DNA from 4 places in the Streptomyces recifensis genome. Region 4 is predicted to be linked to each of the others. Evidence: riboswitches for the same ligand, from Rfam matches in the RefSeq annotation. Region 4 holds a riboswitch; each other region holds the start of a gene.
What was found. Region 4 has a riboswitch for cobalamin ahead of CCN33_RS14550 (hypothetical protein). Riboswitches for the same ligand answer to the same signal wherever they lie in the genome.

Region 1 (7,020 bases), on a different contig from region 4:
TGGCGCCCGGCATCGACGACGCCACCCATCCGCGCGATCTGTCGGAAGGCCAGAAGCTCGCGCTCGTCCTCGCCATCCAGCTCTCCGCCGCGCCCCGGATCGTCCTGCTGGACGAACCGACCCGCGGCCTGGACTACCGGGCCAAGACGGCACTGATCGGCATCGTGGACGCCCTCGCGGCGGAGGGCCGCGCCGTCGTCATCTCCACCCACGACGTCGAGTTCGCCGCACGCGCCGCCGACCGGGTGGTGGTCATGGCCGAGGGAGACGTCGTCGCCGACGGACCCACTACCGAAGTCATCGTCTCCTCACCGACCTTCGCCCCCCAGACGGCGAAGATCCTCGCCCCGTTGCCCTACCTGACCGTCCGGCAAGTGGCGCGGGAACTGGCGACCGCCGACGACGAGGGAACACGTCCATGAGCACGCGCATCGGCACGGCCATCCGGTTGACCCCACGCGTCGGCGTGGTCATGGCACTGGCCGCCTTCCTCGGACTGGTCGCCTTCTTCTGGCCGTTCGTGGTCGCGCCGGGCAAGTTCGGCTCCAACTACGCGCCCCCGCTCATCTTCGGCGTCCTGCTGGTGCTCGTCCTCTGCGTGGTGCTGTCGGAGATCGCCGAAGGCGGCATCGACTCCAAGGCACTCGCCATGCTGGGCGTACTCTCCGCCGTGAACGCCGCCCTGCGCCCGCTCGGTGCCGGCACGGCGGGCATCGAGACCGTCTTCTTCGTCCTCGTGCTGGCGGGGCGGGTCTACGGCCCCGGCTTCGGCTTCGTCCTCGGCTGCACCTCGCTGTTCGCCTCCGCCCTGATCACTGGGGGAGTGGGACCGTGGATGCCGTACCAGATGTTCGGCTGCGCCTTCGTGGGGATGCTCGCCGGATTTCTGCCTGGGGCGAGCGGCCGGCGTGAGGTGCTGATGCTGGCCGTGTACGGCTCGCTGTCCGGCTACCTCTTCGGCTTCCTGCTCAACCTCTCCTTCTGGCCGTTCTCCCTGGACCCCAACAGCTCCATCGCCTACCTCCCGGGCCTGCCCTTCACCGAGCAGTGGCACCGCTACATCGCCTTCGACCTGGCCACCTCGCTGGGCTGGGACACCGGGCGGGCGATCACCAACTTCGCGTGCGTGCTGTTGGCCGGCCCCGCCGTGCTGACCACCTTCCGGCGCGCCGCACGCAAGGCCCGCTTCCGGGCGCCCGTGCGCTTCGCGGCCCCCCGGACGGCCGAATCCGAACCCCGCTGACCTCGAACACCACCGGAACCCGGCTTGCGGGGGTGGATTTACTAGGACGTCCAACTATATATTCGATGGGTAGGCCCGCGGTGCAGGGAAGCCGGTGTGATTCCGGCACGGTCCCGCCACTGTGACCGGGGAGCACGCCGTCGAGCAGGACGCCACTGACGAGCTGGATGTCGGGAAGGCGGACGGCGCGCGCTGATCCGGGAGTCAGGATACCGGCCGTGGGATGTTCCGTGTTGTCCACGAGGATGGAGCTGACACGCATGGCACCGGTGCGCATTCACGATCCCGGCGGACTCCGCCGCAGGCGTCATACACGCCGCATTCCCGTCGTCACCGCTTGACGGTTCGCACGCCATTCGCGTTCTCGCGCCGCCCCCGCACGCCTGTGTACGCCACCGCGTCCACGTGTGCCGGTTCGGCGCGGCCATCCCGGATCACCCTCACCTGACGAGAGCAGGCACCCATGATCCGTCCGAACGACCCCACCGACGTACGTGAGCTGACCCATTTCGTCGGTGGCAAGCACACCCCGGGAACATCGGGGTTCCACGGTGACGTGTACGACCCCAACACCGGCGAGGTCCAGGCCCGCGTGCCCTTGGCGGACCGGGCCGAGACCGAGGCGGCGATCGGTGTCGCCGTCGACGCCCAGCGCGAGTGGGGCGAGTGGAACCCGCAGCGCCGCGCCCGCGTGCTGCTGCGCTTCCTGCAGCTCGTCGAGCAGGAGAAGGACGCGCTGGCCCGGCTGCTGTCCTCCGAGCACGGCAAGACCATCGCCGACGCCCACGGCGACATCCAACGCGGCCTGGAAGTGGTGGAGTTCGCCACGGGCATCCCGCACCTCCTCAAGGGCGAGTTCACCGACAACGCGGGCACCGGCATCGACGTCCACTCGCTGCGCGCGCCGCTCGGCGTTGTCGCCGGGATCACGCCGTTCAACTTCCCGGCGATGATCCCCCTGTGGAAGGCCGCCCCGGCGCTGGCCTGCGGCAACGCCTTCGTCCTCAAGCCCTCCGAACGCGACCCGTCCGTCCCGCTCCGGCTCGCCGAACTCTTCCTGGAGGCGGGACTGCCGGCCGGCGTCCTGAACGTCGTCAACGGCGGGCGGGAAGCCGTCGACACCCTCCTCGAAGACCCGCGCGTCGCCGCCCTGGGCTTCGTCGGTTCCACACCGATCGCCGCGCACGTCTACGCCACCGCCGCCACCCACGGCAAGCGCGCCCAGTGCTTCGGCGGCGCCAAGAACCACATGATCGTGATGCCGGACGCCGACCTGGACCAGGCGGTGGACGCCCTGATCGGCGCTGGGTACGGATCGGCGGGTGAACGCTGCATGGCCATCTCCGTCGCCGTACCGGTGGGCGAGGACACCGCCGACGCGCTGGTCGCCCGGCTGAAGGAGCGCATCGGCAGCCTGCGGATCGGCCGCAGCGACGACCCCGAGGCGGACTTCGGTCCACTGGTCACCCGGGAGGCGGTGGACCGAGTGCGCTCCTACGTCGACCTCGGCCTCGAGGAGGGAGCCGAACTCGTGGTGGACGGGAGGGACTTCGTCCTGCCCGGTCACGAGAGCGGCTTCTTCGCCGGAGCCTCGCTGTTCGACAGGGTCACCCCGGCGATGCGCATCTACCAGGAGGAGATCTTCGGGCCGGTGCTGTCGGTGGTGCGCGCCGCCGACTACGACGAGGCCCTGCGCCTGCCCAGCGAGCACCCCTACGGCAACGGCGTCGCGATCTTCACTCGCGACGGGGACACCGCCCGCGACTTCACCCGACGGGTGAACACCGGCATGGTCGGCGTCAACGTGCCCATCCCGGTGCCGGTCGCCTACCACACCTTCGGCGGCTGGAAGCGCTCCGGCTTCGGCGACCTCAACCAGCACGGCCCGGACGCCATCCGCTTCTACACCCGCACCAAGACCGTCACCTCCCGCTGGCCCGCCGGCCTGCGCGAGGGTGCGAGCTTCACGATCCCCACGATGGGATGAGCGCCGTATGACCACCACCCTGCTCACCGAGGACCAGCAGGCCCTCGTGGAGACCACACTCGACTTCGCCCAGGACCATCTCGCACCCCGCGCCCTCGACTGGGACCGGGACAAGCACTTCCCCGTCGACGTGCTGCGCAAGGCGGCCGGGCTCGGCCTCGGCGGCGTCTACGTCCGTGAGGAGTACGGCGGTTCGGGCCTCAGCCGGGCCGACGGCGTACTCGTCTTCGAGTCCCTCGCCTCCGGCTGCCCGTCCATCGCCGGGTACCTCTCCATCCACAACATGGTCGCCTGGATGATCGACCGCTACGGTGCCGACACCCAGCGGGAGCGGTGGCTGCCCCGGCTGTGCGCCATGGAGGACCTGGCCAGCTACTGCCTGACCGAGCCGGGAGCCGGCTCGGACGCGGCGGCCCTCACGACCCGGGCCGTACGGGACGGCGACGAGTATGTGCTGACCGGCGTCAAACAGTTCATCTCCGGCGCGGGCGCCTCCCAGGTGTACGTCGTGATGGCGCGCACCGGCGGCACCGGCGCGGACGGTGTCTCCGCGTTCATCGTCGACAAGGACGACCCCGGTCTCACCTTCGGTCCGAACGAACGCAAGATGGGCTGGAACGCCCAGCCCACCCGACAAGTGGTCCTCGACGGCGTACGGCTGCCCGCCGACCGGCTCCTCGGCCGCGAGGGCGAGGGCTTCCGCATCGCGATGACCGGCCTGAACGGCGGCCGCCTCGGCATCGCCGCCTGCTCCCTCGGAGGCGCCCGCAGCGCCCTCGACCGCAGCCTCGCCCACCTCGCCGACCGGGAAGCGTTCGGCGCCCGGCTGCTCGACGCCCAGGCACTGCGCTTCCGGCTCGCCGACATGGCGACCGAACTGGCCGCAGCCCGTGCCCTGGTCCAGCAGGCCGCGCAGGCGCTCGACCGGGGTGACCCGCAGGCGCCGTACCTGTGCGCCATGGCCAAGCGGTTCGCCACCGACACCGGGTACTCGGTCGCAGACCGAGCGCTCCAACTGCACGGCGGCTACGGCTACCTCAGCGAGTACGGCATCGAGAAGATCGTCCGCGACCTGCGCGTCCACCAGATCCTGGAAGGAACCAACGAGATCATGCGCGTCATCGTGGCCCGCGGCCTGACGGAGGCGCTCGGATGACCGCCACCGACGAACCCGTCCTGTTCCACACCACCGGCCGGGCCGCCCACATCACCCTCAACCGGCCCAGGGCCCTCAACGCCCTCAACCACGAGATGGCCCGCCGCATCGACGCGGCCCTGACATCCTGGGAACGCGACCCGGCCGTGGAGACCGTGGTCATCACGGGCGCCGGGGAGCGCGGCCTGTGCGCCGGCGGCGACATCCGCGGCATCCACGACGATGCCCGAGACGGCGACGGCATTGCCTCGGCCGCGTTCTGGCGCGACGAGTACCGCCTCAACGCCCGCATCGCCCGCTACCCCAAGCCGTACGTCGCGATCATGGACGGCATCGTGATGGGCGGCGGGGTCGGCGTCTCCGCGCACGGCAGCGTCCGTATCGTCACCGAGCGGTCGAGGATCGCCATGCCGGAGACCGGGATCGGCTTCGTCCCGGACGTCGGAGGCACTTACCTGCTCGCCCTCGCCCCCGGAGAACTGGGCGACCACCTGGCACTGACCGGCGCACAGATCGGTGCCGGTGACGCCCTGCTCTGCGGACTCGCCGACCACTTCGTACCGGCCGACGCAGTCCCGCACTTCGTCAGCGATCTCGCCGACCATCCCGTGCGAGAGGCGCTCGCCGGCCATGTACAGCCGCCGCCCCGAGGCGAGTTGGCCGGTCGGCGGGAGTGGATCGACGCCTGCTACGCAGCCGACACCGTCGAGGAAATCGTCGACCGGCTTCTCGCGCACGGCGACCCCGCTGCCAAGGAGGCCGCCGAGACCCTGCTCGCCAAGTCCCCCACCGCCCTGAAGGTCACCCTCGCCGCGGTGCGCCGAGCCCGGCGCCTCGGCCCGCTGGAGCGGGTCCTCGACCAGGAGTACCGCGTCTCGTGCGCCGCCCTGCGCACCCCCGACCTGGTGGAGGGCATCCGCGCCCAGGTCATCGACAAGGACCGCGACCCGCACTGGTCGCCGGCCACCCTGGTCGAGGTGACGGACGCCGACGTCGAATGCTTCTTCGCCCCGCTCGGCGAGCACGAACTCGGACTCGCCGGACCTGACGCCGCCACGGAGGTGGCCTGGTGAACCGTACCGTCGCATTCATCGGACTCGGGCACATGGGCGCCCCCATGGCCGCCAACCTGGTCAAGGCGGGCCACCGTGTCCGCGGCCATGACCTGGTACCGGACGCCCTGGACGGCGCCACGCGGACGGGGGTGGAACCCGCGTCGTCAGTGGTCGACGCGGTCGCCGACGCCGAAGTGGTCATCACCATGCTTCCCATGGGCAGCCACGTCCTGCACCTCTACGACACTGTCCTGACGGCGGCCCGGCCGGGCACTCTCTTCGTCGACTGCTCCACCATCGACGTCGCCGATGCCCGCACCGCCCATGAGCGTGCGGCGGCCGCCGGAATGCGGGCCCTGGACGCACCGGTTTCCGGCGGGGTGGTCGGAGCCGAGGCGGCCACGCTCACCTTCATGGTCGGCGGGGGAGAGGCGGAGTTCGTCGAGGCGCGGCCGCTGCTGGAAGCCATGGGTAAGAAGGCCGTCCACTGCGGCGGCGCCGGTGCCGGGCAGGCTGCCAAGATCTGCAACAACATGATCCTCGGCGTCTCCATGATCGCCGTGAGCGAGGCGTTCGTCCTCGGCGAGAGCCTCGGCCTGTCCCACCAGGCCCTGTACGACGTGGCCTCCACGGCGTCCGGGCAGTGCTGGGCGCTCAGCGTCAACTGTCCCGTCCCCGGACCCGTGCCGACCAGTCCCGCCAACAGGGACTACCGGCCGGGCTTCGCCGCCTCCCTCATGGCCAAGGACCTCGGGCTCGCGGCCAACGCGGTCAAGGCGGCCGGAGTGCAGGCGGAACTCGGCCTGCGAGCAGCCGAGTTGTACGCCGCCTACGCCGAGCGGACCGGAGCCGCTGAGGATTTCTCCGGAATCGTGCGCACCATCAGGGACCAGAGCGGAGAACAGGCGTGACTGCGGAACCGGCTGTCGAGTACGAGACGATCCTTGTCGAGCGGAAGGGCCGTACCGCCCTGCTCACCCTCAACCGACCCAAGGCCCTGAACGCCCTGAACCTCCAGGTGATGAACGAGGTGGTGGCCGCCACCGAGGCCCTCGACCGGGATCCGGAGTGCGGCTGCATCGTGATCACCGGATCGGCGAAGGCGTTCGCGGCCGGCGCCGACATCAAGGAGATGCAGCCCCAGGAATACATGGACATGTACCTCGCCGACTGGTTCGCCGCCTGGGACCGCCTCGGACAGCTGCGCACTCCCACCGTAGCCGCCGTCGCCGGATACGCCCTGGGAGGGGGATGCGAGCTCGCCATGCTCTGCGACATCCTGCTCGCCGCCGACACGGCCGTCTTCGGCCAGCCCGAGATCAAGCTGGGGGCATCGGCGGCTCCCAGCGCCTGACCCGCGCTGTCGGCAAGGCCAAGGCCATGGAGCTGTGCCTGACCGGGCGCACCATGGACGCGACTGAAGCCGAGCGAGCCGGACTGGTCTCCCGTGTGGTCCCCGCCGACGACCTGCTCGGCGAAGCCCTGGCCGTCGCCGAGACGGTCGCCGGCATGTCGCTGCCGGTCGCGATGATGGCGAAGGAAGCGGTCGGGCGGGCCTTCGAGACCACACTCACGGAAG
Region 2 (7,042 bases), on a different contig from region 4:
ACGGAACGTGCGGGTGAACCGGCCGCGCGCGGCCGTGCCACGATGTGAGCCGTGACCGATGGCGATGTCGGTCGCCATCGGCATCCGGAGCCGGGAAGGCAGCCATGAGCACCGACGTCAGCAGGGCGGAGAACGAGGCCGGCGCGACCGTCCGTACCGCGCGCGTGCCCAAGTACTACCGCCTGAAGAAGCACCTCCAGGAGATGACGGAGACGCTTCCGCCGGGCACGCCGGTGCCGCCCGAGCGCACGCTGGCCGCCGAGTTCGACACCTCCCGCACCACCGTCCGCCAGGCCCTCCAGGAGCTGGTGGTGGAGGGGCGGCTGGAGCGCATCCAGGGCAAGGGCACCTTCGTCGCCAAGCCCAAGGTCGCCCAGGCGCTCCAACTCACCTCCTACACCGAGGACATGCGGGCCCAGGGACTCGAACCCACCTCGCAGCTGCTGGACATCGGCTACATCACGGCCGACGACCGGCTGGCCGGGCTGCTGGACATAAGCGCCGGGGGCCGGGTGCTGCGCATCGAGCGGCTGCGCATGGCCAACGCCGAGCCGATGGCCATAGAGACCACCCACCTCTCCGCCAAGCGCTTTCCCGCCCTGCGCCGTTCGCTGGTGAAGTACACCTCGCTGTACACCGCGCTCGCCGAGGTCTACGACGTCCACCTGGCCGAGGCCGAGGAGACCATCGAGACCTCGCTGGCGACCCCGCGCGAGGCGAGCCTGCTCGGCACCGACGTGGGCCTGCCGATGCTGCTGCTGTCCCGGCACTCGGTGGACCGGGAGGGCCGCCCGGTGGAGTGGGTGCGCTCGGTGTACCGGGGTGACCGCTACAAGTTCGTGGCGCGGCTTCGGCGTCCGCAGGACTGACCGGCTCCGTCCCCCGCTTCTTGGGCCCCACCAGCTCACATCGCCATATCGATACCCGGACGAGGGCTTCCGCTCCGCCGTGCCGTCACCTAGATTGCGTGCGCATTACGCGTGATCAACGAGGGGACGGAGTCCGGCATGCCCGACGATTCTGAAGTGAGGCAACCGGTGGTGACACCGGTCCGAGTGGTCATCGGGCTGTGTCTCGTGGCGCCGTTCGTGGCGATGCTGTGGGTGGGTTCGTTCTCCAAGGTGGACCCGACGTTCATCGGCATCCCGTTCTTCTACTGGTACCAGATGCTGTGGGTGCTGGTCTCCACCTCGCTCACCATGACCGCGTACCAGCTCTGGCAGCGCGACCAGCGCTCCCGCAAGGCCCGGAGCGGGGGTGTCTCGAAGTGAAGGACGGCGTCAACGGCGTGGCGCTCGGCGTCTTCGTCTTCTTCTTCCTCGCGGTCACGGTCCTGGGCTTCCTCGCCTCGCGCTGGCGCAAGGCCGAGAACGAGCACTCGCTGGACGAATGGGGCCTGGGCGGCCGGTCGTTCGGCACCTGGATCACCTGGTTCCTGCTCGGCGGCGACCTGTACACGGCGTACACCTTCGTCGCGGTGCCGGCGGCGATCTACGCGGCCGGCGCGTCCGGGTTCTTCGCGGTGCCGTACACGATCCTGGTGTACCCGCTGATCTTCACCTTCCTGCCCCGGCTGTGGTCGGTCTCGCACCGGCACGGTTACGTCACGACCTCCGACTTCGTGCGCGGGCGCTTCGGCTCCAAGGGTCTTTCGCTGGCCGTGGCGGTCACCGGAATCCTGGCGACCATGCCGTACATCGCGCTCCAACTGGTCGGCATCCAGGCGGTGCTGGACGTGATGGGCGTGGGCGGCGGTGAGGACACCAACTGGTTCGTGAAGGACCTGCCGCTGCTGATCGCCTTCGGTGTGCTCGCGGCGTACACGTACTCCTCGGGTCTGCGGGCCCCGGCGATGATCGCGTTCGTGAAGGACACGCTGATCTACATCGTCATCGCGGTGGCGATCATCTACATCCCGATCAAGCTGGGCGGGTTCGACGAGATCTTCGCCAAGGCGGGCGAGAAGTACACCGCCGCCGGTGCGGGCGGACTCGTCCCGGCTCCGGCGGGCCAGTGGACGTATGCCACGCTGGCGGTGGGATCGGCGCTCGCGCTGTTCATGTACCCGCACTCGATCACCGCGACCCTCTCCTCCAAGAGCCGCGAGGTCATCCGGCGCAACACCACGATCCTGCCGCTGTACTCCCTGATGCTGGGGCTGCTGGCGCTGCTGGGCTTCATGGCCATCGCGGCCGGGGTGAAGGTCACCAACGGGCAGCTCGCCATCCCGCAGTTGTTCGAGGACATGTTCCCGGACTGGTTCGCGGGCGTGGCGTTCGCGGCGATCGGTATCGGCGCGCTCGTCCCGGCGGCGATCATGTCGATCGCGGCCGCGAACCTGTTCACCCGCAACATCTACAAGGACTTCATCAAGCCCGACGCGACGCCCGAGCAGGAGACCAAGGTCTCCAAGCTGGTCTCGCTCCTGGTGAAGGTGGGCGCGCTGGTCTTCGTCCTCACCATGGACAAGACGGTCGCCATCAACTTCCAGCTCCTGGGCGGCATCTGGATCCTCCAGACCTTCCCCGCCCTGGTCGGCGGCCTCTTCACCCGCTGGTTCCACCGCTGGGCCCTGCTGGCCGGCTGGGCGGTCGGCATGGTCTACGGCACCCTCGCCGCCTACGGCGTCGCCTCCCCCACCCAGAAGCACTTCGGCGGCTCCGCCAAGGAGATCCCCGGCATCGGTGAGATCGGCTACATCGGCCTGACGGCCTTCGTCCTGAACGTCGTCGTGACGGTGGTCCTCACCTTCGTCCTCAAGGCCGTGAAGGCCCCCGACGGCATCGACGAGACCACCCCCGCCGACTACACCGCCGACGCGGGCGACCCCGGCGTGGAGGTCGAACTCCCCCCGGCGACAGCGGGCACCAGCCACTAGGGCCTCTCGTTTGGATCTTGCCGGGCTCGCGGGGTCCGGCCTGATCCAAACGAAAGAGCCTAGAGGTCCGCACCTTTTCGGCCACGGGCCGCCGTCATGCGAAAGCGACGGCGGCCCGTCGTCGTACACACTGCCGGGCATGGACCTCCTCATCAGAGACGCCGACCCGGCCGAGTACACCGCCCTGGGCGAGATCACCGCGCAGGCGTACCTCCAGGACGGCCTGCTGGACTTCGGGGAGAGCGACGCCTACCTGGGTGAGCTGCGGGACGTGGCCCGGCGGGCGGCGGACGCGGAGATCCTGGTGGCCGTGCGCGGGGACGTCCTGCTGGGCGGGGTCACCTTCGTCCCGGCCGGCGGCCCCATGGCCGACATCGCGGGCCCGGGCGAGGCCGAGATCCGGATGCTGGCGGTCGCGCGGGCCGGCCGGGGCCAGGGAGCCGGGGAGGCCCTCGTACGGACCTGTGCCGACCGGGCACGGGCCCTGGCGGGCTGTCACGGCCTCGTCCTCTCCACCCAGCCCACGATGCACGCCGCCCACCGCATCTACGAACGCCTCGGTTTCCACCGCACCCCGCACCGCGACTGGAACCCGTTGCCGGGCGTTTCGGACCTCGCTCTGCTCACTTACGAGTTGACCCTCTGAAGCCGCCGCGACACACAACAGACACAACATCTGGGGGTGACGCGACAGGGCGGCACTAGATGTATGCTCATGCTCGCTGTCGTCGCAGGGGAATCCGGTGCGAATCCGGAACTGTCCCGCAACGGTGTACTCGCGTGCTTCGCGCATGCCAGCGTCAGTCCGAGGACCTGCCGACAGCGGCGCCCGGCCGTCCGGCCCGGGTGCTCGAAGACGTCCGGGCCTCGTGGAGTGGGCCGGTGGACGCGACGCCGCGTGCGCTCGTGCCCTCTCATACCCTCCGCCAGGCCCCCGTGCCCAGCGAGGGAGAGCCCCACGTGACCATCGCGCCTGCCGATCCGGCTTCAGCCACCCCGGCGACCGAGGCCCCTGTGGAGAACGACGGCCCCGGTGCCGCGCTGCTGCGGACCCTGACCGAGCTGACCGCCGACCTCCCCGACGCGGACCCCGGCCGGGTCGCGGCCGCCGCGCTGCGCGGCCGGTCGGCGCGCGCCGACGAGGCGGAGCTGCGCGAGCTGGCCACCGAGGCCGCCGCCGGTCTGATCTCGGAGGACCCCGCGTACTCCCGGCTGGCCGCCCGGCTGCTCACGCTCTCCATCCGCGCCGAGGCCGCCTCGCAGGGCGTGACCCGCTTCACCGAGTCGGTGGCCGTGGGCCACCGCGAGGGCCTGGTCGCCGACCGCACCGCCGACTTCGTGACGCTGCACGCCGCCCGGCTGAACGCCCTGGTCGACACCGGCGCCGACGACCGGTTCGGCTACTTCGGCCTGCGCACCCTGTACAGCCGCTACCTGCTCCGCCATCCCATCACCCGCAAGGTGATCGAGACCCCGCAGCACTTCATGCTGCGCGTGGCGAGCGGTCTGGCCGAGAACGACAGCGCCCCCGCCGTGGACGAGGTGGCCGCGCTGTACGGCCTGATGAGCCGCCTGGACTACCTGCCCTCCTCCCCCACCCTGTTCAACTCCGGTACGCGGCACCCCCAGATGTCGTCCTGCTACCTGCTGGACTCCCCGCTGGACGAGCTGGACTCGATCTACGACCGCTACCACCAGGTCGCCCGCCTCTCCAAGCACGCCGGCGGCATCGGCCTCTCCTACTCCCGCATCCGCAGCCGGGGTTCGCTGATCCGGGGCACCAACGGGCACTCCAACGGCATCGTCCCGTTCCTGAAGACACTGGACGCCTCGGTGGCCGCGGTGAACCAGGGCGGCCGGCGCAAGGGCGCGGCCGCGGTGTACCTGGAGACCTGGCACTCCGACATCGAGGAGTTCCTGGAGCTGCGCGACAACACCGGTGAGGACGCGCGCCGTACGCACAACCTGAACCTCGCGCACTGGATCCCGGACGAGTTCATGCGCCGGGTCAACGCCGACGAGTCGTGGTCGCTGTTCTCCCCGGCGGACGTGCCCGAGCTGGTCGACCTGTGGGGCCCGGAGTTCGACGCGGCCTACCGCAAGGCCGAGGAGGCGGGCCTGGCGAAGAAGTCCATGCCGGCCCGCGAGCTGTACGGCCGCATGATGCGCACCCTCGCGCAGACCGGCAACGGCTGGATGACCTTCAAGGACGCCGCCAACCGCACCGCCAACCAGACGGCGCTGCCGGGCAACGTGGTGCACTCCTCCAACCTGTGCACGGAGATCCTGGAGGTCACCGACGACGGGGAGACCGCGGTCTGCAACCTCGGCTCGGTGAACCTGGGCGCCTTCGTGGCCGACGGGGACATCGACTGGGAGCGGCTGGACGAGACCGTCCGTACCGCCGTGACCTTCCTCGACCGGGTCGTGGACATCAACTTCTACCCGACCGAGCAGGCCGGCCGTTCGAACGCCAAGTGGCGCCCGGTGGGCCTCGGCGCGATGGGCCTCCAGGACGTCTTCTTCAAGCTGCGTATCCCCTTCGACTCCCCCGAGGCGAAGGCGCTGTCCACGCGGATCGCCGAGCGCATCATGCTGGCCTCCTACGAGGCGTCCGCCGACCTCGCCGAGCGCAACGGCCCGCTCCCCGCCTGGGAGCAGACCCGTACCGCCCGGGGCGTGCTGCACCCCGACCACTACGACGTCGAGCTGACCTGGCCGGAGCGCTGGGCCGCGCTGCGCGCCCGGATCGCCGAGGTCGGCATGCGCAACTCGCTGCTGCTGGCGATCGCGCCGACGGCGACCATCGCCTCCATCGCGGGCGTGTACGAGTGCATCGAGCCGCAGGTGTCCAACCTGTTCAAGCGCGAGACGCTGTCGGGCGAGTTCCTCCAGGTCAACGCGTACCTGGTGCAGGAGCTGAAGAACCTCGGCGTGTGGGACGCCCGCACCCGTGAGGAGCTGCGCGAGGCCAACGGCTCGGTGCAGGGCTTCGCCTGGATTCCCGAGGACGTGCGGAACCTGTACCGCACGGCCTGGGAGATCCCGCAGCGCGGTCTGATCGACATGGCCGCCGCCCGCACCCCGTTCCTCGACCAGGCTCAGTCGCTGAACCTCTTCCTGGAGACGCCGACCATCGGCAAGCTCTCCTCGATGTACTCCTACGCCTGGAAGTCGGGTCTGAAGACCACGTACTACCTGCGTTCGCGCCCGGCGACCCGGATCGCCCGCGCGGCGGGCCGCGCCCAGGAGACCAAGACCATCCCCGTCCAGCAGGCGGCCGACCCCGACGCCGTCGCCTGCTCCCTGGAAAACCCCGAGTCCTGCGAGGCCTGCCAGTGATGACCGAGAAGAACCTGCTCGACCCCGGCTTCGAGCTGACTCTCCGCCCCATGCGCTACCCGGACTTCTACGAGCGCTACCGGGACGCGATCAAGAACACCTGGACCGTCGAGGAGGTCGACCTCCACTCGGACGTCGCCGACCTGGCGAAGCTCTCCCCCGAGGAGCAGCACCTGATCGGCCGCCTGGTGGCGTTCTTCGCCACGGGTGACTCGATCGTGGCGAACAACCTGGTGCTGACGCTGTACAAGCACATCAACTCCCCCGAGGCGCGGCTCTACCTGAGCCGGCAGCTCTTCGAGGAGGCCGTGCACGTCCAGTTCTATCTGACGCTGCTCGACACCTACCTGCCCGACCCGGAGGACCGCGCGGACGCCTTCGCGGCGGTGGAGAACATCCCCTCCATCCGGGAGAAGGCCGAGTTCTGCTTCAAGTGGATCGACTCGGTCGACAAGCTGGACCGGCTGGAGACCAAGGCGGACCGCCGCAAGTTCCTGCTGAACCTGATCTGCTTCGCCGCGTGCATCGAGGGCCTGTTCTTCTACGGCGCCTTCGCGTACGTCTACTGGTTCCGCAGCCGGGGCCTGCTGCACGGCCTCGCCACCGGCACCAACTGGGTGTTCCGCGACGAGACGATGCACATGTCGTTCGCCTTCGAGGTGGTCGACACCGTCCGCAAGGAAGAGCCGGAGCTGTTCGACGACCAGCTCGAGCAGCAGGTGAAGGACATGCTCCAGGAGGCCGTCGAGGCCGAGCTGCAGTTCGCGCGCGACCTGTGCGGTGACGGCCTGCCCGGCATGAACACCGAGTCGATGCGGCAGT
Region 3 (7,042 bases), on a different contig from region 4:
GAACGCGTTCGAGCTGACCAAGGCGATGATCGCGGCCGGCGCGGCGGGCATCCACTACGAGGACCAGCTCGCCTCGGAGAAGAAGTGCGGCCACCTCGGCGGCAAGGTGCTGGTCCCCACCTCCCAGCACATCCGCACCCTGAACGCGGCCCGCCTCGCGGCCGACATCGCGGACGTGCCGACCGTAATCGTGGCCCGTACCGACGCCCTCGCCGCCAACCTGCTGACCAGCGACGTCAACGAGCGCGACGCCGAGTTCGTCACCGGCGAGCGCACGGCGGAAGGCTTCTACCGGGTGCGCAACGGTATGGCGCCCGTCATCGCGCGGGGTCTGGCCTACGCTCCGTACGCCGACCTGATCTGGGTGGAGACCGGCACCCCGGACCTGGCGCAGGCCCGCGAGTTCGCCGAGGCGATCCACGCCGAGTACCCGGACCAGATGCTCGCCTACAACTGCTCTCCCTCCTTCAACTGGAAGGCCGCCCTGGACGACGACCAGATCGCCAAGTTCCAGCGCGAACTCGGCGCGATGGGCTACAAGTTCCAGTTCATCACGCTCGCCGGGTTCCACTCGCTCAACCACGGCATGTTCGACCTGGCCCGCGGCTACGCCGACCACGGCATGACCGCCTACGTCGACCTCCAGGAAAAGGAGTTCGCCGCCCAGGAGCAGGGCTTCACCGCCGTCAAGCACCAACGCGAGGTCGGCACCGGGTACTTCGACCTGGTCTCCACCGCCGTCAACCCCACCTCCTCCACCACGGCACTGGCCGGATCCACGGAGGAAGAGCAGTTCCACTAGGCCACTGAGCCGGACGCTTCGCGCTCCGGCCGACTCCGGCCAGCGGAGGGGGCGAAACCGTCTCCGTCCCCTCCGCTCCCACATCTCAGGAGAGCCCGATGACCACCACCGCACTCACCCATAAGGTCCGTGTCCTCGCCGCGCCCGGTCACCGGCACGACGAGATCCTCACCCCCGCCGCCCTGGACTTCGTCGGCCGCCTCGTCGGGGCGTTCGCGTCGCGTCGGCTGGAACTGATGAAGGAACGCCGCCGACAGATCCTGCGTCTGGCGTCGGGCTCGCCTCTCGACTTCCCGATGGTCACCGCCGCGGTGCGGGCTGACGACGATTGGCGTGTGGCGCCGCCCGCGCCAGGTCTGACCGACCGCCGGGTGGAGATCACCGGGCCGCCGGACCGACGGATGGCCGTCAACGCTCTCAACTCCGGTGCCAAGGTGTGGATGGCGGACTTCGAGGACGCAACCGCGCCACTGTGGGACAACATCGTCGGTGGGCAGCTCAACCTCTTGGACGCCATTGAGCGCCGGATCGACTTCACCACCCCAGAGGGTAAGGAGTACCGACTGGGTGAGCAGGTCGCCACGATCATGGTCCGCCCGCGCGGCTGGCACCTCGACGAGGAGAACCTGGAGTGCGACGGCCGCCCTGTGCCGGCCGCGCTCGTCGACTTCGGCCTGTACTTCTTCCACTGCGCCCAGCGACAGATCGACGCCGGACACGGCCCGTACTTCTACCTGCCCAAGCTGGAGAACCGCTACGAGGCGCGGCTGTGGAACGACGTGTTTCTCCTCGCCCAGGACCTGCTGGGCATCCCGCGCGGCACCGTTCGGGCCACCGTGCTCATCGAGACGATAACGGCCGCGTTCGAGATGGAGGAGATCCTCTACGAGCTGCGCGAGCACAGTGCCGGGCTGAACGCTGGCCGCTGGGACTACCTGTTCAGCCTGATCAAGACCTTCGGCCACCGCACCGACTTCCTCCTCCCGGACCGCGCGAAGGTCACCATGACCGCCCCATTCATGCGCGCGTACACCGAACTCCTCGTGCGTACCTGCCACAAGCGCGGCGCACACGCCATCGGCGGGATGGCCGCCCAGGTCCCGGGCAAGGACCCGGCCGCGAACGAGGCCGCGTTCGCCAAGGTCAGGCTGGACAAGGAGCGGGAGGCAGAGGACGGCTTCGACGGTTCCTGGGTCGCCCATCCGGCGCTCGTCCCCGTCTGCCGCGACGTGTTCGACGGTGTCCTCGGCGGGCGTCCGCACCAGCTCGACCGTGTCCGCGACGATGTCGAGGTCACCCCGGCCGACCTCCTGTCCGTCCGCCGCATCAGCGGTCCGCCCACCCCGGACGGAGTGCGCACCAACATCTCCGTCACGCTGCGGTACTACGCCGCCTGGCTGCGCGGCCAGGGCGCCGTCGCCATCGACGGCCTGATGGAGGACGCGGCGACCGCCGAGATCGCCCGTGTACAGATCTGGCAGTGGCTGCGCCACCAGGTCATCGACCGCGAGACCGTGGAGCAGATCCTCGACGAGGAGTCTGTCGCGCTTGGCGCCGAGTACCCCTGGGCACCCGTCGCCGACATCCGCGCCCTCTTCGAACGCACTGCGCTGACCGGCGAGTTGCCGCTCTTCTTCACACCGGACGCCTACACCCGCCACCTTGTGCGTCGGCCGGAGGTGCAGGCGTGAGCGGGGGCATCACGCGCGTCGGCGTGGTCGGCGGCGGGCAGATGGGGGCTGGAATCGCCGAGGTGTGTGCACGGGCCGGGCTGGAGACCGTGGTCTGCGAGGTGGACGCGGTCGCTGCCCGCGCCGCACAGAACCGGATCGTCGACTCCCTGGACCGTGCCGTACAACGAGGCAAGCTGAGCCGTGAGGCTGCCGACGATGCTCAGGCCCGGCTCGTCTTCACCGGCGACCTGGACGCCCTGGCCGACCGGCAGCTCGTCGTCGAGGCAGTCATCGAGAACCCGGAAGCCAAGACCGAGGTCTTCGCCGCCCTGGACAAGATCGTCGAAGATCCTGCCGCCATCCTGGCCACCAACACCTCCTCTCTGCCGATCATGCGGCTGGGCATGGCGACATCCCGCGCGGACCGGGTCGTGGGCCTGCATTTCTTCAACCCCGTCCCCGTCCTGCCGCTGGTCGAGGTGGTCACCTCGCTGCACACGACTGCCGAGACGACGGCTCTGGTGGAGGACTTCGCTACCCGCACGCTCGGCAAGACGGTCATCCGTTCCCAGGACCGGGCGGGCTTCGTCGTCAACGCCCTGCTCGTCCCGTACCTGCTCTCCGCCGTCCGGATGGCGGAGTCCGGGTTCGCCGCGGCCGCCGCCATCGACGCGGGCATGGAACTGGGCTGCGCCCACCCGATGGGACCATTGAAGCTGGCCGATCTGATCGGCCTGGACACCGTGGCCTCCATCGCGGAATCGCTCTATGACGAGTTCCGTGAACCCCTCTACGCGCCGCCGCCGCTGCTCATGCGGATGGTGGAGGCGGGGCTGCTCGGCCGGAAGACAGGCCGGGGGTTCCACATTTACGACCAGGGCTGAGGGCCTGGTACGACGCGGGCTGAGGGGCCCGCACCGCCGCAGGCGTGAGGGTCCCCCGCGGCGCGACAGGGAAAGGGGCGGGAAGCGTGTGCGGCGCCTCCCGCCCCTCGCCGTGCCACCCGCCGCATGCCCTGACCCCGCCTTCCGGATGCTGGACGGCGCTCTTCCCTTCACGGCGCCAACCCGTAGGCTGACCACAGCAGCTGGTTCGCCCTGTCCGCCAGGCGGGGTGTCGTAAGAGGGAACCCGGTGGGAATCCGGGACTGCCCCGCAGCGGTGAGCGGGAACGACCGCCGTCATACGCACTGGGTCCGAGGTACTGGGCCTGGGAAGCGACGGCCAGTAGGTGTCCTCCATGGGGGGACGTGCCCGCGAGTCCGAAGACCTGCCAACTGCCCGCGTACGGACCATTCCGTGCGCGGAGATTCCGGTGACCTCGAGGGCGGGTCGGCGTACATACCAGACGGAGCGACCGTGCTGTTGCCGCGCGGGGTCTTTGCCGTCCGGTTCGTCATTCCCTTCGCGCTCTCGTCCCGTCTCCGGGATCTCAGGGATTCATCTCGCGAAGGAGATCTCCGTGACCAGCAAGTCCGCAGCCGCGGCAGCACGGGCCACCGTGTACGGCTACCCCCGCCAGGGACAGAACCGGGAACTGAAGAAGGCCATCGAGGGCTACTGGAAGGGCCGCGTCACCGCCGACGCCCTCCGTGCTACCGCCACCGGCCTTCGTCGCACGAACTGGCATCAACTCGCCGAGAGTGGCATCCATGAGGTGCCCACGGGCGACTTCTCGTACTACGACCATGTCCTGGACACCACCGTCATGGTGGGCGCGATCCCCGAGCGGCACCGCGCAGCGGTCGACGCCGACGCGCTGGGCGGCTACTTCGCCATGGCGCGCGGTACCCAGGAGGTCGCTCCGCTGGAGATGACCAAGTGGTTCGACACCAACTACCACTACCTCGTCCCCGAGCTGGGCCCGGACACCGTCTTCAGCGCGAACTCGGTCAAGCAGGTCGCGGAGCTGAAGGAGGCCCTCGCCCTGGGGCTGACCGGACGCCCCATCCTGGTCGGTCCGGTCACCTACCTCCTGCTCGCCAAGCCCGCTCCGGGCGTGCCCGCCGACTTCGAGCCGCTCACCCTCCTGGACCGGCTGCTTCCCGTGTACGCCGAGGTCCTCGCCGATCTGCGCGCGGCGGGCGCCGAGTGGGTGCAGCTCGACGAGCCCGCCCTCGTGCAGGACCGCACGCCGGCCGAGCTGAACGCCGCCGAGCGCGTCTACCGCGAGCTGGGGGCTCTGGAAGACCGGCCGAAGCTGCTGGTCGCCTCCTACTTCGACCGGCTCGGCGACGCGTTGCCGATCCTGGCCAAGGCTCCGGTCGAGGGCCTCGCGCTGGACTTCACCGAATCGGCGGCAGCCAACCTGGAGGCGCTGGCCGCTGTCGGCGGACTGCCCGGCAAGCGCCTGGTCGCCGGAGTCGTCAACGGCCGCAACATCTGGATCAACGACCTGCAGCAGTCCCTGTCCACGCTCGGCACCCTCCTCGGACTCGCCGACCGTGTCGACGTCGCCGCTTCCTGCTCGCTGTTGCACGTGCCGCTGGACGCAGCAGCCGAGCGGGACATCGAGCCGCAGATCCTGCGCTGGCTCGCCTTCGCCCGGCAGAAGACCGCAGAGATCGTCACCCTCGCCAAGGGCCTGGCCCAGGGCACCGACACGATCGCCGCCGAACTCGCCGCAAACCGCGCCGACTTGGCCTCCCGCGCGAACTCCCCCATCACCCACGACCCAGGCGTCCGGGCCCGCACCGAGGCCGTGACGGACGCCGACGCCCGCCGCTCCCAGCCGTACGCCGAACGGGCCGCCGCCCAGCGCGCCCACCTCGGCCTGCCCCTGCTGCCGACCACGACCATCGGCTCCTTCCCGCAGACCGGCGAACTGCGCACCGCCCGCGCCGGCCTGCGCGCCGGACGCATCGACACGGCCGGCTACGAGGAGCGCATCAAGGCGGAGATCCAGGAGGTGATCTCCTTCCAGGAGAAAGCCGACCTGGACGTCCTGGTACACGGCGAGGCCGAACGCAACGACATGGTCCAGTACTTCGCCGAACAGCTCACCGGCTACCTCGCCACCCAGCACGGCTGGGTCCAGTCCTACGGCACACGCTACGTCCGGCCACCGGTCCTGGCCGGCGACATCTCCCGGCCCGAGCCGATGACCGTGCGCTGGACGACGTACGCGCAGTCCCTCACCGACCGCCCAGTCAAGGGCATGCTCACCGGGCCGGTCACCATGCTCGCTTGGTCCTTCGTCCGCGACGACCAGCCCCTCGGCGACACCGCCCGCCAGGTCGCCCTCGCTCTGCGCGACGAGGTGGGCGACCTGGAGGCGGCCGGTACCTCCGTGATCCAGGTGGACGAGCCCGCGCTGCGCGAGACCCTGCCGCTGCGCGCCGCCGACCGGGCCGCCTATCTGGCCTGGGCGACGGAAGCGTTCCGGCTCACCACCGCCGGGGTTCGTCCGGACACCCAGATTCACACGCACATGTGCTACGCCGAGTTCGGCGACATCGTCCAGGCCATCGACGACCTCGACGCCGACGTCATCAGCCTGGAGGCCGCCCGCTCCCACATGCAGGTCGCCCGCGAACTCGCCGCCCACGGCTACCCTCGCGAGGCAGGACCGGGTGTCTACGACATCCACTCCCCCCGGGTGCCGAGCGCCGAGGAGGCCGCTGAACTGCTCCGCACCGGCCTGAAGGCCATCCCTGCCGAGCGACTCTGGGTCAACCCCGACTGCGGTCTGAAGACCCGCGGCTGGCCGGAGACGCGCGCGTCCCTGGAGAACCTGGTCGCAGCGGCCCGCACCGTCCGCGGTGAACTGCCCACCGCCTGATTCCGATCCCAGTGGGCCGGGACGCCACCAGCGTCCCGGCCCCGTCGTGACAGCAGACGGCTACGCGGCGCCCGGCACCGCCCGCTGGCCCGGACCGTCGTAGGAGGCCAGCGGGCGGATCAGCGCGTTGTGGGCGAGCTGCTCAGTGATATGCGCGGTCCAGCCGGTGATCCTGCTCATCACGAAGATCGGAGTGAAGGCCGGGGTGTCGAAGCCCATGAGGTGGTAGGCGAGGCCGGCCGGGTAGTCCAGGTTCGGATGGATTCCCTTGCGGCTGATCATCGCGTGCCGCAAGGCCGCGTGCAGGGTGGCCATGCGGGTCAGCTCGGGATCCGCGGCACGTACCACCAGCCGGTCGAGGGCGTCCTGCATGATCGGGACGCGGGAGTCGCCGTGCTTGCCCTACGCGGACTTCCACGCGACGGCCGAGGACCTGCGGTACGACATCGAGCTGCTCTCGGCCCGCTTCGGCGTCGGCTTCGAGACGGCCTGCCACCGCCTGAACACGCTGCAGCGCACGGGAAGCCGGGGCGTGCCGTTTCTCCTTCCTGCGGGTGGACCGGGCCGGCAACATCTCCAAGCGGCAGTCGGCCACCGACTTCCACTTCTCCCGCATGGGCGGCACCTGCCCGCTGTGGACGGTGTACGAGGCGTTCTCCGCACCGGGCCGCATACTGACGCAGGTCGCCGAAATGCCGGACGGGAAACGGTACTTCTGGGTCGCGCGGACCATCACCCGCGGCGGGTTCGGCCACCACGCCCCGCGCGCCGAGTTCGCCATCGCCCT
Region 4 (7,042 bases):
GCAGATCGCCACGTCGAAGACCAACGGCGTCGCCTACCTCAAGTCCCTTCAGGCGGCGGACGGTTCGTACGCCGGCTCCGGACTGTCCAACGAGTGGGCATTCAGCGCGCTCGCCTCGGCCGGGACCGCCGCGGTGGACGTGACGCCCGGCGGTGACACGAGCAAGAACGCGAGAACCGTCTACCGCAACCTGCTGTCCACCTCGGGCTGGCCGTCGTCGTCTCCCGTCGTCACCGACTACGAGCGTGCCACGCTGAACGCCTACGCCGCCGGCATCGACCCGGCACGGGTCTCCGCCTCCCGCAATTTGATCGCCGACATCTACGGCTACTGGCAGACCGCCGAACCCGGCTACATTGGCCCGTCCGCCAACTTCAACGGCACCGTCTTCGCGGCCCTCGCCCTGAACGGCGCGAAGACGCAGTCCGGGCAGGCCCGCATCCCGCAGGCGCTGCGCGACGCCGTGATCACCCGTCTGCGGGCCAACCAGCACAACGACGGCGGCTGGAACTACAGCAAGGCCGAGGGCAACCCCAGCCAGCTCTCCGCCGCGAGCGACGTCGACATGACCGGAGCGGCGATGGCCGCGCTGTGCGTGTCGGGCGTGCCGAACACCGACACCGACATCGTGCAGGCCAAGGCGTTCCTGAAGAGCAAGCTCGTGCCGAACAGCGGCGCGTTCAACGCCATGTTCGGCGTCAACACCGACTCCAACGGCTGGGCGGTGTCCGGCCTCAACGCCTGCGGCATCGACCCGCAGACCGGGGACTTCCGCACCTCCATGGGCAAGACACCGGTGGACTTCCTGATCGCGCAGCAGTTCAACCCGGGCGGCGGGTTCAAGTACCTCCCCTCCGACACCTCGCCGACGGCGTACTCCTCGATCGACGGTCTGCGGGCCGTGGCCGGCGGTGGCTTCACGGCCACCCCGCCAGTTCCCACCACGCCGGGTGCGCCGCAGTGGGTGAGCCAGTCCTCCCTCACCTCAGGTACGGCGACGAAGCTGGCGCTCACCGTGGACGACGGCGCGGGCAATCTGAAGGTGTGCTCCGTCGCCCTCACTCCGACCGGCTCGACGACCACGCTGGGCGCCGTCCTCGACGCGGCCACGAGCGGCGCGACGCCGTCCGGCTGCGTCACGAGTGTGACCCCGTCCTCCGGCACCGGCACCATCACGGCCGTCAACGGCAAGGCCAACAGCGGATCCAACACGTGGAAGGTCAGCATCGACGGCTCGTCGTTCACCTCCGCCACGCGGGGCGCGGTCGTCGGCGTCGGTGACACGATCGCCGTGCGCTGGGGCGCCTGACGGCAGCCCTGTCGGACGCGGCGGGACCTAGAGTCGGGGTATGCGCATCGTCTCCCTGCTGCCCGCCGCGACCGACATCGTCGCCGAGCTCGGGCTGTCGGACCAGCTGGTCGGCCGCACCCACGAGTGCGACTGGCCACCGCGCGAGGTGGCATCCGTACCCGTGGTGACCGGCGCGGACCTCGACCAGGACGCGCTGTCCAGCAGGGAGATCTCCGACGCCGTCGGCGGGTCGGCGCACTCGGGCTCGTCGCTGTACACGCTCGACACCGAGGCTCTCGCGGCCCTGCGCCCCGACGTGATCCTCACCCAGGACCTGTGCGCCGTGTGCGCCGTGTCGTACGAGAAGGTCAGCCGCACGGTGCGACTGATGGACGCCGACACCCGAGTCCTCAGCCTGGAGCCCCGCACCCTCGAGGACGTCCTGGATTGCCTGGTCACGGTGGGCGAGCTGCTCGGCGTACGGGAGCAGGCGGAGCGGAAGCGGGCGGCGCTGCTGGCCCGGCTGGACCGGGTCCGTAAGGCGGTTGCGGGACGTGCCCGACCACGGGTGGTGGCGATCGAATGGCTCGACCCGTTGTGGCCCGCCGGGCACTGGGTGCCCGAACAGATCACGGCCGCGGGCGGCGAACCTCTTCTCGCCGCGCCGGGCGAGCACACCAAGCCGATGACCTGGGAGGCGGTCCGCGCCGCACAGCCGGACGTGGTCCTGGTGCTGCCGTGCGGTTTCCCACCCGAACGCACCCTGCGGGAAGCCGCATTGCTCACCGGACTGCCGGGCTGGTCGGATCTGCCGGCCGTCCGGTCCGGCCGCGTATGGGTGCTGGACGGACCGTCCCACTTCAATCGACCGGGGCCACGGGTGGTGCGGGGGGCGGAGGTGCTCGCCCATGTCCTGCACAGCGTGCGGACCGGCGAGGAAGTCGCACCGGCCGAGGCACATCCGTTCCCCGGCCGGTGACGACAAGGAAGGATCAGAACGCCGTCCAGGTGAACGTCACCTTGTCACCGGCGTTCAGCTTGAACTGGCAGCCGCCCACCGGGGCGGAGGTGCCGTTGACCGAGATGTTCCAGTAGGCGCTGCCACCACCGCTGACGTTCTTGATGGCATCGACCGAGTAGTCGTCGAACGACGCGTACCAGGTGCCGTCCCAGGTGAAGTGCCGCTTGCGCGCCGCGTCGTCGAGAGCCGCCGTCGGCGTCGGCACGGCGGACGGGTTGGCGCCGCCGTTGGTACCGTCGCATCTGTGCGTGCCGCCCGTCGCGGTGGTGACCCCATGACCGCGGGTTCTGATCTTCCCCTTGAACAGCAGGCCGTCCGGTCCCTGCACAGTAAGTGTCACCCTGACGGGAGCGTTCGTGCTCGGCGTGCTGTCGGCGTGCGCGACCGGCGCGGAGGCGAGGGCGAGTCCGAGGACGGTTGAGGCGATCATAGTGCGACGTGCGGATGTACGGTGCAAGGCTCGAGCCTTCCTGATGAGGTGGCCCGCAGCCCATCACCGTGCGGACGGGAAGGCACCAGAGCCTGTGGTCCACGGCCGTGGTGTACGACGGCTGGACGGCACCGACCAGGGCGACCCGAACGAGGCTCTCGGCTTCGCGCTGCAGACCATGACAGTGGGAAGCAATTCAGGGCACGCGCCAGGTATCCCGACTCGCGGCCTCGCGGCCGCACACGGTTGCAGGTCAGCGCCGGACTCCCACCGGCTTCCCCCACGCACGCACCTATGCGGTTGTAATGCGCACAGCTCGCGCACCGACGCCGGTCGACGTTCTCGGGTCGTGCGCGAACTGCGCTCATCTTATGGTCAGTTGGAGATACTCAACCAGTTTTCTTGATACCGGTCTCACGAACAGCCGCAGTCGGGGAACCCCCGAGTTACGCACGATGCGGAAGGCTCAGGAGCCCACGGTGCGCCGCGGCGGCGTGAGGGTGTACAGGTCAAGGATGTCGGGCAACGGAGCTACCCCCGGACCACCGGCACGCACCCAGGTGACGATATCCTCGGTCGCGTCCGGATCGTTGACGAGCCCTAGCCAGACCGGTCGTGCGCCGGCGGCGCGTCCGGCGGCGGACGGCTGTACGACGATGACGTTGGCCTGGTCGCACACATCGAGGCAGTCGGAGATGCGCACGGGTACCTCCGCTCGCAGTCGCGCGGTCTGCGCCGCGTGATCGACTCCCGTCACCTTGGGGGTGCCGCAGCAGCAGTCGCGGCATACGACGACGCGGCAGGGCACCGGTTCGGCGCCCTGCCGAACCTCTGTCGCTGTCGTTTTCGTGGGCTTCTTGGGCATGGCGCCGCTCCCCTTTTCCGGGGAGATCCGCCCCGGGGTCGCTCGAGGAGGCGACCGCGTGAGTCTCCTGGCTCCCGGGTCGCGACACGCCCCGGCCCTTCTCACCCGCATCAGGGCGGTGGGGCTGCCAGGGCTCGCGCACCGGTCACAGTGGCGGGACCGCGCCGGATTCCCACCGGCTTCCTCGGACCGCCGTCGCCTTATGTCGCTGATCATCATCTCATCATGCGACGCTGGCCCCTCCTCTGGCCGCCACGCGGAACGGCTCCCGCGAGCGGTCCGGCCGCGGGAGCCTTCGTCGTGCGCCTGCCCCGTGAAAGGTGAGAAGACCGTCAAACGAGCGTCACACGCAGGAAGCGACCGGCCCACTCGATGGCTCAGGTGCAGCCCCACAGACCTGGGCGCCATCGGCACGGCAACCTCCTCCACCCGTTCATGGGTGCCCACCCCAGGCCAGCCTGTCGACGGCTGCCCCTCCCTGTAGGTGCCCGGACGGGCCGGTCGGCCAGGGAGGGGAAACCGGCCCGCCCGGGCGATCAGGGGCGCTGGTGTGTCACAGGCCCACGTCCCGGGAAAGCGCCGGGTGGACAGCCGGGGTCGGCGGACTGAGAACCCAGCCGAGGGGCATAAAACGGCAGGTGGGGCTGCCCGCGAAGACGAGGGACAGCCGCGGGCACCGGATGCCGCGCGCCCGACATCCGGCATTGGCGGGGGCGGTGGTGGATGTGGCCGCCACGCGCATGGGCCAAACTGTGAGCCCCGGCCCGATTCCGGCGGGCCGGGGCTCACAGTATGCGCTCGGTTACGGCTTAGTAGTCGTCGTGGTGGCGCTTGACGACACGGAAGCTCGCCACGACACCCTTGTCGATGTCGATGCCCTTGGTCCAGCCGGGCTTCACGCCGTAGCTGGAGCTGTGCGGGCCGACGGTGGCGATGGGAGCGCCGTTGTCGCAGACGGCCCCGCGGAAGACCTCGACGGCCTTGCGGCTCTCGTTGCGGACGTTCAGGGTCTTCGCACCCAGGCCGCTGACCACGGTGATGCAGTCACCGGGGTGCGTGGAGTAGGACCGCTCGTTGATCTGGATGCGGCCCTTGTAGTCGCCGCCACCGCCCTCGTTGTTGTCGTCGTCGTCGTCCCAGTCGTTGCCCTCGTTGCCCTTGCCCTCGTTGCCCTTGCTGTTGCTGTTGCTGTTGCCGCCCGGGTTGCCCTTGGCGGTCCCGCCCTGCCCGCTGCCGCCGGATGCGGCGGCGACGGCGGCGGGGGCCTCCTGGGGCGCCGCAGCAGGGGCGGCCGAGGCGTATGTGATCCCGGTCGCGGCCATGGCCGCGGCAGCCGACACGGCAGCGGTGATCACGGTGGAACGAAGCTTCATCTCACGATCTCCTGTCGCACAGAGAGGCGTCGGCCCGTCGGACCGGCTCGTGGATGAACTTACCTACAGCCGACATGACCGGCATATCGGAAGATCGGGACTCGACTCCAAACAGGGTATTTCTGAGCCACCACAATGAACTGACGATATATCAGAAAAAGCGGTTGAACAGCAGATTAACATGCTATTAGATCCTTTCAGGTGACATTTTGATACCTCCTCACTTGCGTATTTGCGGCGCGTCGTTGCGGGCCGGGTCCGTTGAGCGGTGGTATGGACGGTGTCGTGAGTGCCGCGCTGCGTGTGCAGGCGGTCGTCACCGGCGTGTGTGGTCGGCTCGGGGCCCCCAGCTGATGGGCTGCGCCATGCCTGGACGGGTCCACACACTGGCCCACAGCGACCCCGCTTGGTGCCCGAGCTGGCCGGTGGAGTGGCAGCGTGCCTTCCACCTCGTCCGGCTCCGCCTGGAGGCCGACCGACCGCTGCCGACCGAGCCCGGCGACGTCGTGCACCAGGGCGAGGATCTCGGGCGGTGGGTACGCTCGGTCCGGCTCGGCTGGGACAACCTGACAACCGTGCAACATCGGAGAAGCGGTTGCCGGCAGACGTGTCGTCAACAGCGCCGCCGCGCAGTGGTGTGGATGAAAATGCGGCGGTCCCGGCCAGCATGCTGGCCGGGACCGCCGAAAGGGTGTGATCGTGAAGGGCGGTCGCCTACGCGGCGAAAGGCTCTGCAGGGCTTCAGCCGAACGATCGTCCCTGCAGGCTGTAGATGAGGCCCGGGGACACTGTCCCCTTCACCATCACGCCCTGTTCAACCACAGCGACCCGGCGGGCATTCCCGGTACGGCAGGGTCCCGCGGCCCAGCACGGCTCGTGCGCGCCGCCTCCCGTCACGCGGCAGCCTTCATCCACCAGCCGGGCGACAACCACGAGAGCCGCCCCGGACGAAGGTCAGGTGCCGCATGATGTTCGGAGCGACCCCTCGATGCGATGGGTGGGTCAGTGCGGATGGAGGATGTCCTCCAGGCCGACTCGGGCCAGGAAGTCCCGGCGGATGCGGTCTGCGACCTCGCTGACTTCTTCGCTGCCGTCGTTCGCGGGATCCACGTGGACACGGAAGGGTCGCGAGCCGTGGGCGGTGTCCACGACGTTGACCACGGCCTCCGCGACCTGGGAGGCGTCGGCATCGGCGGGGGCCAGGGCCGCCAAGCGCTGGCTGACCTGCTCCACCAGGGCCGGATAACGCTCTTCGTACGCCTTGACGGTCCCCTCGTCGGCGGGGTGTCCGCCGGTGGCGAAGTGGTTGGTTCCGGTGGTGAAGGAGCCGGGGACCACGATGGTGGTCTCGATGTTGAACCGGGCCAGCTCACCGGCGTAGCTCACGGCGAGGGAGTCCATCGCGGCCTTGGCCGCGAAGTAGGGAGCCAGGTACGGCGGGGCGCCACCACGGGTACTGGTAGAGCCAATCCACAGCAGCAGTGCCTCGCCCTGCGCACGCAGCCGTGGGAGGGCGGCTCGGTTCACTCTCTGTGTGCCGAGCACGTTCGTGTCGTAGACCGCTGCGATCTCCTGCGGGGTGAACGCCTCTGTCGGGCCGGTCACCATGTGCCCGGCGTTGTGGACCACCACGTCCAGGCGGCCCGTCTCGGCGAACACGGTGTCGATCGCGGCATCGGCGCTTTCCTGTGAGAGTACGTCGAGTTCTACGGTGCGCAGGTCGGCGTTGTTGTCCGCGGCCCACTGCGCGGCGTCGGCGACCCGGCCGGCGTTGCGGCCCCGGGTGTCGCGCATCGCGGCGTAGACGGTGTGGCCCGCCTTGGCCAGAGCACGTGCGCTGAGCGCGCCGAAGCCGGAACCGGCGCCGGTGATGAGGATGGTCTTATTCATGACTTCTCCTGAGGGGAGTGGAAGGTCGACGAGTGCCGCAGAGGACCGAGGCCTCGTCCCGAGGTAAGTGATCGTGGGCTGACGGGCCGACCGGCTCTCAGTCCGCGGAATGGGCAACAGGCGCATCCGGCCGAGCCGATGGCCGACGGACCGTCAGGCGAAGGAGATGACC

Region 1: linked by a shared signal. The riboswitch ahead of CCN33_RS09045 (CoA-acylating methylmalonate-semialdehyde dehydrogenase) and the one ahead of CCN33_RS14550 (hypothetical protein) in region 4 are both predicted to bind cobalamin.
Region 2: linked by a shared signal. The riboswitch ahead of CCN33_RS03225 (ribonucleoside-diphosphate reductase subunit alpha) and the one ahead of CCN33_RS14550 (hypothetical protein) in region 4 are both predicted to bind cobalamin.
Region 3: linked by a shared signal. The riboswitch ahead of metE (5-methyltetrahydropteroyltriglutamate--homocysteine S-methyltransferase) and the one ahead of CCN33_RS14550 (hypothetical protein) in region 4 are both predicted to bind cobalamin.

The regions. Positions count from the first base shown of each region.
Region 1 is NZ_MUNH01000137.1:27,435-34,454, reverse strand. It holds partial or broken gene CCN33_RS09055 (AAA family ATPase) at 1-422, shown strand, start outside; gene CCN33_RS09050 (ECF transporter S component) at 419-1,243, shown strand; cobalamin riboswitch at 1,305-1,478, shown strand; gene CCN33_RS09045 (CoA-acylating methylmalonate-semialdehyde dehydrogenase) at 1,707-3,230, shown strand; gene CCN33_RS09040 (acyl-CoA dehydrogenase family protein) at 3,238-4,386, shown strand; gene CCN33_RS09035 (enoyl-CoA hydratase/isomerase family protein) at 4,383-5,459, shown strand; gene mmsB (3-hydroxyisobutyrate dehydrogenase) at 5,456-6,352, shown strand; partial or broken gene CCN33_RS09025 (enoyl-CoA hydratase) at 6,349-7,020, shown strand, end outside.
Region 2 is NZ_MUNH01000049.1:8,564-15,605, reverse strand. It holds gene CCN33_RS03245 (GntR family transcriptional regulator) at 105-869, shown strand; gene CCN33_RS03240 (DUF3311 domain-containing protein) at 1,008-1,271, shown strand; gene mctP (monocarboxylate uptake permease MctP) at 1,268-2,878, shown strand; gene CCN33_RS03230 (GNAT family N-acetyltransferase) at 3,018-3,524, shown strand; cobalamin riboswitch at 3,588-3,713, shown strand; gene CCN33_RS03225 (ribonucleoside-diphosphate reductase subunit alpha) at 3,839-6,220, shown strand; gene CCN33_RS03220 (ribonucleotide-diphosphate reductase subunit beta) at 6,220-7,042, shown strand, end outside.
Region 3 is NZ_MUNH01000137.1:17,708-24,749, forward strand. It holds gene aceA (isocitrate lyase) at 1-802, shown strand, start outside; gene aceB (malate synthase A) at 901-2,493, shown strand; gene CCN33_RS08985 (3-hydroxybutyryl-CoA dehydrogenase) at 2,490-3,359, shown strand; cobalamin riboswitch at 3,547-3,766, shown strand; gene metE (5-methyltetrahydropteroyltriglutamate--homocysteine S-methyltransferase) at 3,937-6,255, shown strand; partial or broken gene CCN33_RS08995 (citrate/2-methylcitrate synthase) at 6,316-6,654, opposite strand; partial or broken gene CCN33_RS09000 (helix-turn-helix domain-containing protein) at 6,653-7,042, shown strand, end outside.
Region 4 is NZ_MUNH01000239.1:10,181-17,222, reverse strand. It holds gene CCN33_RS14565 (prenyltransferase/squalene oxidase repeat-containing protein) at 1-1,309, shown strand, start outside; gene CCN33_RS14560 (cobalamin-binding protein) at 1,350-2,270, shown strand; gene CCN33_RS14555 (DUF4430 domain-containing protein) at 2,284-2,769, opposite strand; cobalamin riboswitch at 2,933-3,076, opposite strand; gene CCN33_RS14550 (hypothetical protein) at 3,209-3,607, opposite strand; cobalamin riboswitch at 3,669-3,792, opposite strand; gene CCN33_RS14545 (hypothetical protein) at 4,417-4,980, opposite strand; gene CCN33_RS14535 (SDR family oxidoreductase) at 5,983-6,870, opposite strand; gene CCN33_RS14530 (alcohol dehydrogenase catalytic domain-containing protein) at 7,024-7,042, opposite strand, start outside.